DNA from 3 places in the Paenibacillus sp. FW101-FHT12H11 genome. Region 1 is predicted to be linked to each of the others. Evidence: riboswitches for the same ligand, from Rfam matches in the RefSeq annotation. Region 1 holds a riboswitch; each other region holds the start of a gene.
The links. Region 1 has a riboswitch for cyclic di-AMP ahead of AC3WTJ_RS27750 (CAP domain-containing protein). Riboswitches for the same ligand answer to the same signal wherever they lie in the genome.

Region 2: linked by a shared signal. The riboswitch ahead of AC3WTJ_RS33055 (C40 family peptidase) and the one ahead of AC3WTJ_RS27750 (CAP domain-containing protein) in region 1 are both predicted to bind cyclic di-AMP.
Region 3: linked by a shared signal. The riboswitch ahead of AC3WTJ_RS18460 (KamA family radical SAM protein) and the one ahead of AC3WTJ_RS27750 (CAP domain-containing protein) in region 1 are both predicted to bind cyclic di-AMP.

Annotation. Positions count from the first base shown of each region.
Region 1 is NZ_JBYTCO010000009.1:351,503-354,743, reverse strand. It holds gene AC3WTJ_RS27760 (ATP-dependent DNA ligase) at 1-707, shown strand, start outside; gene AC3WTJ_RS27755 (alpha/beta-type small acid-soluble spore protein) at 761-994, opposite strand; cyclic di-AMP (ydaO/yuaA leader) riboswitch at 1,174-1,309, shown strand; gene AC3WTJ_RS27750 (CAP domain-containing protein) at 1,314-2,018, shown strand; gene AC3WTJ_RS27745 (GerAB/ArcD/ProY family transporter) at 2,082-3,158, opposite strand; gene AC3WTJ_RS27740 (hypothetical protein) at 3,175-3,241, opposite strand, start outside.
Region 2 is NZ_JBYTCO010000013.1:611-3,851, reverse strand. It holds gene AC3WTJ_RS33065 (glycosyltransferase family 2 protein) at 1-126, shown strand, start outside; gene AC3WTJ_RS33060 (hypothetical protein) at 211-870, opposite strand; gene AC3WTJ_RS33055 (C40 family peptidase) at 1,039-1,947, opposite strand; cyclic di-AMP (ydaO/yuaA leader) riboswitch at 1,949-2,098, opposite strand; gene AC3WTJ_RS33050 (aldo/keto reductase) at 2,242-3,174, opposite strand.
Region 3 is NZ_JBYTCO010000005.1:373,095-376,335, reverse strand. It holds gene AC3WTJ_RS18465 (hypothetical protein) at 1-8, opposite strand, end outside; gene AC3WTJ_RS18460 (KamA family radical SAM protein) at 118-1,275, opposite strand; cyclic di-AMP (ydaO/yuaA leader) riboswitch at 1,506-1,641, opposite strand; gene AC3WTJ_RS18455 (TrkH family potassium uptake protein) at 1,763-3,118, opposite strand; gene AC3WTJ_RS18450 (GerAB/ArcD/ProY family transporter) at 3,215-3,241, opposite strand, start outside.

The sequences.
Region 1 (3,241 bases):
ACAATCAATTGGTAACGCATAAATTTCCTGAGTTGTTCCAGTGTCCGTTTCCCGAGGGAACGATCCTTGACGGTGAATTGGTTATTTTGGATAATCAAGGTAAACCGGACTTTGAAGCGATGTCAGCCAGATTTTTAAACCCGACAGACTTATCGCCTGTTGTATTTTTTGCATTTGATATTTTAAAATACAAGGGAATTGATGTCACTGAATTACCCTTGCTTAAACGCAAGGAGCTGTTGGAGCAAGCTTTCATCGAGACTGACAGGTACAAAAGGGTGAAGGTTTATGAGGGTAAAGCGGTGGATTATTTTGAGAAAATCCGGCAGGATGGGCTTGAAGGCATCATTTTGAAGTCGAAAAAAGAAAATTTCAAGTACGAGAGCAACAAACGCTCCAGGCAATGGCAAAAAGTGATTAACTGGACTTATGCAGATGTTTATATTTCTGGTTACAGGAAAAATAATTTTGCTTTGCTGGCGTCCATTGATTCAGCGAATGGTTTGAAAATTCCGGTTGGGGTGATTGAGACCGGGGTAACGCCTCTGCATCAGAAGGCGCTTGATGGCGTGAAGCACCGCTTAGTCTACAAAGAGGACAATCATTTTGCTTATATGGAACCGCGGCTAATGGCCAAAATCAAGACGAAAAACTGGACGAGAAACGGAAGGCTTCGTTCGCCGGTTTTCATGGAATTTGTGATGTAAAAAAAGACTGGATCACCAAGGAGGAAGTGGTGGTGCAGTCTTTTTTTTGTACATTACATGCGTCTAAAATTACCTGTGCTGCTGCCGCTTAGCTGTTGCTCGGCGATTTGAATCAATCTTCTCGTAATGTGTCCGCCGATTGCGCCGGTATCACGAGTAGCCATGTAGCCATAATACCCGTCCTGAGGAATCTGAATACCTAGTTCCTGAGCGACCTCGTATTTCATTTGCTCAAGAGCTGATTTTGCTTGTTGCACAAGTAATGTATTGCTTCTACTGCTAGCCATTTGGATTCGCTCCTTTATTTGGTGTATGAGTATTTTGTGGAAGTTATGGTTTTTTATTCATGGTGTTGGAAATTTTTTTTACAGCACGATGATTGCGCTTTCACAAAGCGTTGGAAAATTTTGCGGCATGTTTTCGGAAAAACCCCGTGTTACAATCGGAAAGATCGATTATGGTCAAAAAACTTAGAAGGCCGAAGCTTCTTAGAAAGCACGGGGGACCCATTCTTTGGGGTGAAGTCGCAATGAAAGCGACCGGGTGATTACTCTTTGACCCGAATCCGACAGCTAACCTCGCAGGCCGCAAAAAGGAGAGATTTTTATGTTGAAACGTTATAAACAGCTAGTCGTAACCGGTGCTATCGGACTGAGCGTCCTTATGAGTTCCAGTGGAGCCATGGCGGCATCCGCCACGTACACGGTGTCAGGCAACGATACCATGTGGTTGATCTCCCAGAAGTATGGCGTGAGCCTCACTTCACTGATTCAGGCGAACCCTCAGGTTGCCAACCCGGACGTGATCTGGCCTGGGATGACGTTGAACCTTCCTGGCAGCACAGGGACAAGCGGAGGCTCTCAAACACCAGCCCCGTCAGCGCCTGCTCCATCTTCACCAGCTGCTCCAGAAACACCATCAACGCCAGCTACATCTGCGCAATCCGCTTTTGCCAGCCAAGTTGTTACATTAGTTAACCAGGAGCGAGCAAATGCTGGACTACAAGCGCTAACCAGTGACAGTGCACTTACAGCTATGGCGCTGGATAAAGCCAAAGATATGTACAACAACGACTATTTTGATCATACATCGCCGACTTATGGGTCACCTTTTGATATGATGAGCACTTATGGCATTCCTTATTCCTATGCAGGTGAGAACATTGCCAAAGGACAACCTACACCAGAGGCGGTCATGGAAGCCTGGATGAACAGCACGGGCCACCGTGAAAATATTTTGAACCCTAATTACACGAAAATCGGCGTTGCCTATTATAACGGAGAATGGGTGCAGGAATTCATCAGCAACTAAGGCTCTATAGCGAGTTTTAAAAAACAGCCCTTGTGATTTCCCAGGTGGGATTTCGCAAGGGCTTTATTTATATTTCAACTTGGCTACCCCCCACATCAAGAGTGGCAGTATGATCCCATGGATGGGTAATAAATAAGGGATCGCGATTTTTTGTGGAAATACCACGGAACTATCGATAAAGTCCCGAGGAATCAAGGTAATCAGCGCGATAACCGGTGCTACGAACCAAATCATACGTCGCCATTTTTTAAAACCGAAGCTTTGAGCTGTTCCATAAGTGCAAACGAATAAGTAGAGAGACACTTTGGTGAACACACTAATGATCCAGATGGCGATAACAAAGGAATCGAGGTTTTGAAAAAAGTCGAAATAGGAGATATAACGGATCAGATTAAAGTAAGGATACGTTTGGCCCGACGCGGCGATGTGTCCGAATACCGAAAGGATTAAGAAAGTCGAAATGCTTGTTAACAGACCAGCCGCAGCCACTCCGAGTATGGCTGGTTTCACCCCAGCTTGAGGCTTTGAAAGAAAGCCCATGATGACGAGCAGAAGGATGCAATCCCCAAGAAATGTTGAAGTGGGCAGCGCTCCTTTTAGGATTGTCATCGCACCGGTATCCACATAGAAGGGAAGGATATTGTTAATATGGATATTTTTTAGGCTCAGCAAGAGAGGAATAGCAATCCCAAGTAAAGTTAAGGGCCCTAAAATTTCGCAGCATCTCGCGATAACCTCTAAGCCCGAGAAGGTTACATAGATCGCTACGAGGAGCATGGCTAACATCGGAACAAGGATCGGAGTTTTGGGAAGAATAGTCGCAACAATGAACTCTGCGTATTGCCTTATGATGATCGCAAGCACGCTATACCAGTAGATGAAATACACCACCATAACCATATAGCCAATGTATCGACCAAATAATTTCTTGGAGAATTCTACGATGGTTTGCCCTGGATGATATACACTGAGCCGTGAGCAAACATAAGCGACCCCTGCACCTATTCCGGTTGCGCAAACGGTTGAAAGCCAAGCGTCTTGCTTTGCAGTTTGGATAGATGGATTTATGGTCAGTAAAATGGTCATCCCCAGCTGCATGGTCAAGATCATCCAGAATAATTGTTTCCCGCCAATCTGCATGTCCGTAATTGCTCCTTTAATGATCTAAGAGTTTACCGAGAGGGTAGAAAATGTAATTTACCAGCTGCGTCGGACCCGGCATA
Region 2 (3,241 bases), on a different contig from region 1:
CCCGTCAGCGCTTCACTGCTTGTCTATACTATGATTCGCTCCGTTTGGCTTACTTGGAAACAAGGCGGCATTTACTGGAGAGGCACTTTTTATTCGCTTCGTGAACTTAAAAGAAGTAAGAGGTAACCTTGGACAAACGCCAAATAAGCGTTACTCGACAGAGCAAAGCTTACCCTCACGGTATGTGGCATCATTTTATCGTTTATCGTTCTAGTGAACACGATTCATCCGTACAACCCTATAATACAAATGGCTGCTCGGCTCTTGTTCCACTTCCAAATACCCCTCCGCATGCACATAATCTCCCGTAATGAACGTGGAAGCATCTAACGAACTGGAGTGTGTAAGGAACAGGAGCGCGGCTTTATCGTTTCCTACGACGAAACCCGTTTGTTCTTTAACTTGAAATTTATCTAAAATGGTGCCATGATGCGACCTTGCAATATGGTGGAACTTCCAGGAATCATTTTCCTTAATCAGAAAATACAAGACGCGATTCTTGTGATTGTTGCTAAACTCCCTCGTAACACCAATCATACAGATTTTTTCACCAAGACTCAGATACTCGTCGATTACATAAGATTTCAAGCGCAATCTCAGCACATTCTTATGTTGAATATAGGCTTCCATTTCTTCAACTGTTCGCTGATCTTTCGGATCCTGCTTCGTTGCGTAAAATACTTCTTTGATAAACGTATCCGTTTGCAGGCTTCTAGCCCCTTTGAAATGATTGTATGTACGGAAAAACTGCTGAATAACTTCCCTGATCTCATCTGGCATTGCAGGTCCCTTATCCACGGTATACATGCTATCTGCTACACTCGAATGTCTCTTTTTATGAAACCAACTCTTCCAGACACTTAATTGCATGCGCTCGTGTTCACCTGCTCTTTCTTTCTTCCAAACATTTCTTCATTATAGGCTAAAAACCATAAAATTTCGATAAAAATCGCATGATTCTGCGAACGAAAAAAAACACCTGCCTTCTACGCCTTTCATTCGAAAGATCATAGAAACAAGTGTTCGATAGTCCTATCTTTACAGAACTCTTCTCGCTCCGACATACCTTGCGCTCCAATAAGCGCTTGAAAGGCTATCCACAGCCACGCCTCTGGATGTTGTCGCTGAAATGAATTGATCGTTGCCGAGATAAATGCCTACGTGATTCACTGTTTTCGAAGCAAAAAATACCAAGTCTCCGGCTTTCAAATCCGTCACTTTCGTACCTGCTTCACTGTGCATCTCCGCTGACGTACGGGGCAAATCGATCCCCTTCGCTTGATAGAGGAACCGCACAAAACCGGAGCAATCAAAACCACTCGGCGTCGTTCCACCCCATACATAACGCACGCCCATATAGGAGTTAGCCGTCTGAATAATTTGCTCACTCACTGACGGAACAACGGGGGCGGCTGCCACCTTAGGTGCCGGTGCTGGAGCTGGTGGTGGCGGCGCGATCCAGGCTGGCTTGTGCGATTTTCCATCCACATCCACAATCGCGATCTGATTGGCTTCATTCCATTCAATTGGCGAACCGAAGGTTTCCGTGATGAAACGCAGTGGGACATATGTATTCCCTTGGTACACGGTTGGACTGCTTTCCAAACTGATCTTCTTACTGTTCACAAGCGCTTGTTGCTGCTCTGTAATGAGTAAGATGGATTGCTGCTTGTTAACCAGTGTGACCTCGATTTGATCCTCTTGCTTCTCCCAGCTCACCTGATAGCCCAGCTTCTCAGATAATACTCGGAGTGGAACTTGCATGATGCCCTTCTCATCAATGTAAGGCTGAACTTCCGGAAACTTCAGAAGCTCATCATTGACTTGCACCTTAACAGGGCGGTCCGTAGGCGCGGATGCAGCCTGAGCGGAATGTGCTGTAAACATCGGTACTGCGGCGCATAATAGTGCGCATGAACAAATAAGACGTGAAGAAAAAGATTTCAAAACCTTGCCTCCTTGACGCCTCCGAGGTTAGTTGACGGGTTCGGGAAGAGGTTTTCCCTAGTACGCTCAGCTAGCAGCGCTCATTCACCCCAAATAAAGAAGTCCCCCGTACCAGAGCTTGCGATGCTCCAAGATTCGGCATTTTTTGTCTATGTTAGACTAGCATAGTTTAAATGGTAGGTACAACCTTTGCAAAACGGTAAGTTTTACCAATGAATTTTGTCGCATATTGCGTACGGAATACTAGGGATAATGGGCAAAAAAAACCACCCTAGTGGGTGGTTTTGCCTGCGATTAGGTGTAGCCGATTACGGATAGCGCACGATCGCTGACTGTGTTCAAAGTTGCTAACTCTGAGGCGGTTAATGCTAATGAGGCCGCTTTGATATTATTTTCAAGATGATGCTCATCCTGTGTCCCTATAATAGCTGAAGTAAGTGCTTCCTGGTGCAGCAGCCAAGCAATTGCGATCTGTGTCACGTTAGCGTCCTTGGCATCCGCCATTTCTTTCATGACAGCTAAAAGCTCTTTCTCCGCCTCCAAATGCTCCGGCAGGAACAGCCTTCTCTCCTTGCGGAAGTCTCCCTCTTTCAATGCCTTTCCATGAAGGTGGAAAGCACCTGTCAGAATCCCCTTGGCGATCGAGCTGTAGCTCATCACGCCAACGTTATGCTCCTGACAGAATGGCAAAATCTCTGGCTCGATAGCTCTGTGCAGCAAACTGTATTCCGGCTGAATCACATCGATTTGCGCGTAATTTACGGCTTCTTTCAGCTGCTCCAAAGAAAAATTCGAAACGCCGATAGCCCGGATCAAGCCTTCTTCTTTCAGCTTCACAAATTCACCAAGTGTATCCTGCACAGGGATCTCAAAACTTGGCCAGTGAATGTAATAAACATCTATGTAGTCAGTCTTCAAACGCTTCAAACTGTTTTCTGCCGATCTTCTTACATCTTGAGGAGCTAGATTGCTTCGGCTCACCTTCGTCGTAATAATGCATTGCTTACGTATATCCGACAGAGCAGCTCCGACGATCTCTTCCGAGTGTCCATTGCCGTAGCCTTCAGCTGTATCAAACGTTGTGATGCCCAGCTCGAACGCTTTACGGATGAGCTCGATATTATTTTGGTCGTTCGTGAACTCCCAAGGACCTCCTCCGAGCTCCCAACAGCCAAATGTTATGTTTGAGATGTCAAAACCTGCATGTCCTAACTTTTTCACTTTCATAGTCGCCGACCTCATTTCATTGATCTCGTCTCACGATAATGCACACGTTAACAAAACAAGTATACCG
Region 3 (3,241 bases), on a different contig from region 1:
GTTAGCATAACTTCCCTCCCCAAAAAAATCTATATCACTTAATTTGTACGTCTAATAAACAAGAGGAGCCCCTAAATTGACAGACTCCTCCAAGATGATCTTCTTTATTCTTTTGGCTTAATGTAAAGGCAAGTCTGGAAGATCATTTGCAGAGATCACACTGGTTGCTATTTTCTTTGGTCTGTTCCAAAGTTCTTTACTTCCAGGTAGATCATCGAACCAAGCAGCGTCATCAGGGCAATCTAATATGATAAATTTTCCATATTGCTGATCGCGTGACTGATGATATTTTAAATATGCCTTGCCATCTTCAATTGCTAGTATTTCAATTTTACCAGATGTGTGACTCATGGATAGTCTCACTCTTTTCCCAAGACCGGATGTTAAAGACTTCGCACTTTCAACTAGCCGGTATACTCTTTCTAAAGGTAATACAAACTCTCTATTACCGGCAACAGGACGATTTATAAAAAAATAATACGGCGTTACTCCTGCCCATGATAACTTATCAAGTAATTCAGCTAGGACCAGAGGATCATCGTTAATTCCTTTAAGCACAGGGGTCTGATTGACAACGATTGCGCCTGCATTATGTAAAGCTTCAAAAGCTCTTTTTGCCTCTTTAGTAATTTCTCTTGGGTGATTAATATGTGCCATCACATAAATACGCTTATCGACTGTAGAATATGTTCTTATAAGTTCAAGTAAAGCTTCGTCTTCATAAATCCTCATTGGATTAAAAACAGGAATTTTAGAACCTAACCGAATAATTTCTACATGGTCAATTTTACGTAATTGTTCAATTATTTTCCTGAGTTTCGATGTTGCTAGAATTAAACTATCTCCGCCAGTCAGCAATACATTATTAATTTCAGGATGGCTCTCAATATATGCCAATCCGGGATCAACATTTGTAACTGCTTCTTTCACGTCATTTCGAAACAGCCTTTTGCGGAAGCAATATCGGCAATAGGCACCGCACACTTCAGAAACTAGTAATAAGGCAGTTGTTTTATATTTATGTTGACAACCAGGGACAACATAGTTTGTGTCTTCATCAGAAGCGTCCCAACGTCCATACTCCGATAATTCACCTTCATTAGGGATGATTAGCTTTTTTATCGGATCGTTCGGGTCAGACCAATCAATCAAATTCAAGTAATAATCATTCACACGAAATACGAATTTTTCCGTAATTGCTTTCAGTTTACTTCGTTCCTGTTCTGGAATCTCCGTGATTTTATCAATATCGGTAATATATTTCGGCTGTGCCATAGATGATCCTCCTCGAAAAGCAAATATTCGTTTTTTTGGATGCTTAATTATTCTAAACGATATCCTCCTTTGTCTAGATGGTCATGGATGGGTGTAATAAGACAAATAAAATAGACCCGCATGACGGAGTAGATCGTAAAATAAATACGATCTACTCCGTTATGAACAGGCCTAATTAAACAACAAGACCCGTTCTACGGGTCAAAAATGCAATTATTTGCATAATAAAAAACTGACCCATCCACTGCTGACGAGGTTAGCTGCCGGGCTCGGGAAAGATGGTTCCCTACATGAAGATTCGCCCCAGAAAATTGGTTCCCCCGCTTTCCAGAATTTATCAATCCGGAAATTAAGCGTAGTTTTATATTACACAACAATGTTGTATTCGTCAAACATCACACGAAAATTTTCATTACTATAAAATCTAATGTAAAAAGTAAGGAGTGTTAGTTTACTTGTTATATCAAAAAATGAAAACCGATTTGCTTCACCCAATCATTAATTTTTCTTCAACATATCGATAAGGCTGCTTTTTTATGGATTGAGAAAAGGAAAATGCAAGAGTTAATGGACCTAATCGACCAATGAACATTGTAATCATGATGATGATTTTCCCAATTGGAGAAAGTTCATAGGTCAGCCCCATTGACATACCTACTGTGCCAAAAGCAGAGGTAACCTCAAACAATATTTCTAAAAAATCCTTCTGTAATTTATGTTCGGTTAAAGTAAGCAAAAATGCGGAGCTAAGCACCACAAATAGGGATATGATGATGACTGCCAACGCGCGAAGGACCAAATCTTGAACTATTCTTCTCTGAAAAAGCTGAAGTTCTTCCCTCCCACGAACAATTGTCAACACCGCTAACACTAATATTGCAAAGGTACTCGTTTTAATTCCACCACCTGTAGAACCAGAAGAAGCTCCTACGAACATTAAAAAAATCATAAAGAACTGTGAAGCCGCCATCATTGAGGCAATATCAATTGTGTTAAACCCTGCTGTTCGAGGTACTACTCCTTGAAAGAAGCTTGCCCATAACTTCTCAGATAAGCTGAGATTTCCAAATGTTTTGGGATTAGCTATTTCGATAAAGAATATAACTAGTACCCCTAATACAATTAATATAACCGTAGTCGTCAAAACAACCTTTGTATTAAGAGATAGTTTGCTCCAGCTTTTTTTGTCATACACATCTAAAACAACTGTAAAACCGATGCCACCCAGTATAAACAACAAAGCGATCGTGATGTTCACCGTCGGATCTCCGACATACCTGCTTAGACTATCGGACCACAAGGCAAAGCCTGCATTATTGAAAGCTGAGATGGAATGGAAAATGCCATAATAGATAGCGCGTGCAGCCCCAAGGTCATTCGACCAGCGAAGAGTCAGTATTAATGCCCCTAAGGATTCTATTATCAAAGCGATCATAAAAATACCCAATATGAGTCTAACGACCCCTTGAGGCGATGACGAATTTGTTGATTGCTGTATCAGTAGTCTCTCTTTTAAACCAATTTTTTTCCCCATAATAATAGCCATTAACACGCCAAAGGTCATGAATCCTAAACCACCAATTTGAATCAAAATCATGATGACGACCTCGCCAAATGTTGAAAATGCAACAGGTGTATCAACAACAATTAACCCCGTTACACAAACTGCTGATGTGGAAGTAAATAGTGCGTTTAAAAAACTAACACGCTGTCCATTCGCAGCTGAAACAGGAAAGTAAAGAAGAACAGCACCGATTAATATTATTAATGCAAAACCAATTATTATAATCCTAGGAGTGGTTAACTTAAATTCCGATACTTTCATTTTACTCTTTTGATCCATCCATCAACATACTCCTCAAGTAAATTTAATATGTAAAAATTATAACTGCAAATACCTTCAAGTTAAAACTTAATGTAATCTCATTTCGCCTGCCACCTATGTATTTTTTTTCTGACGTATAAC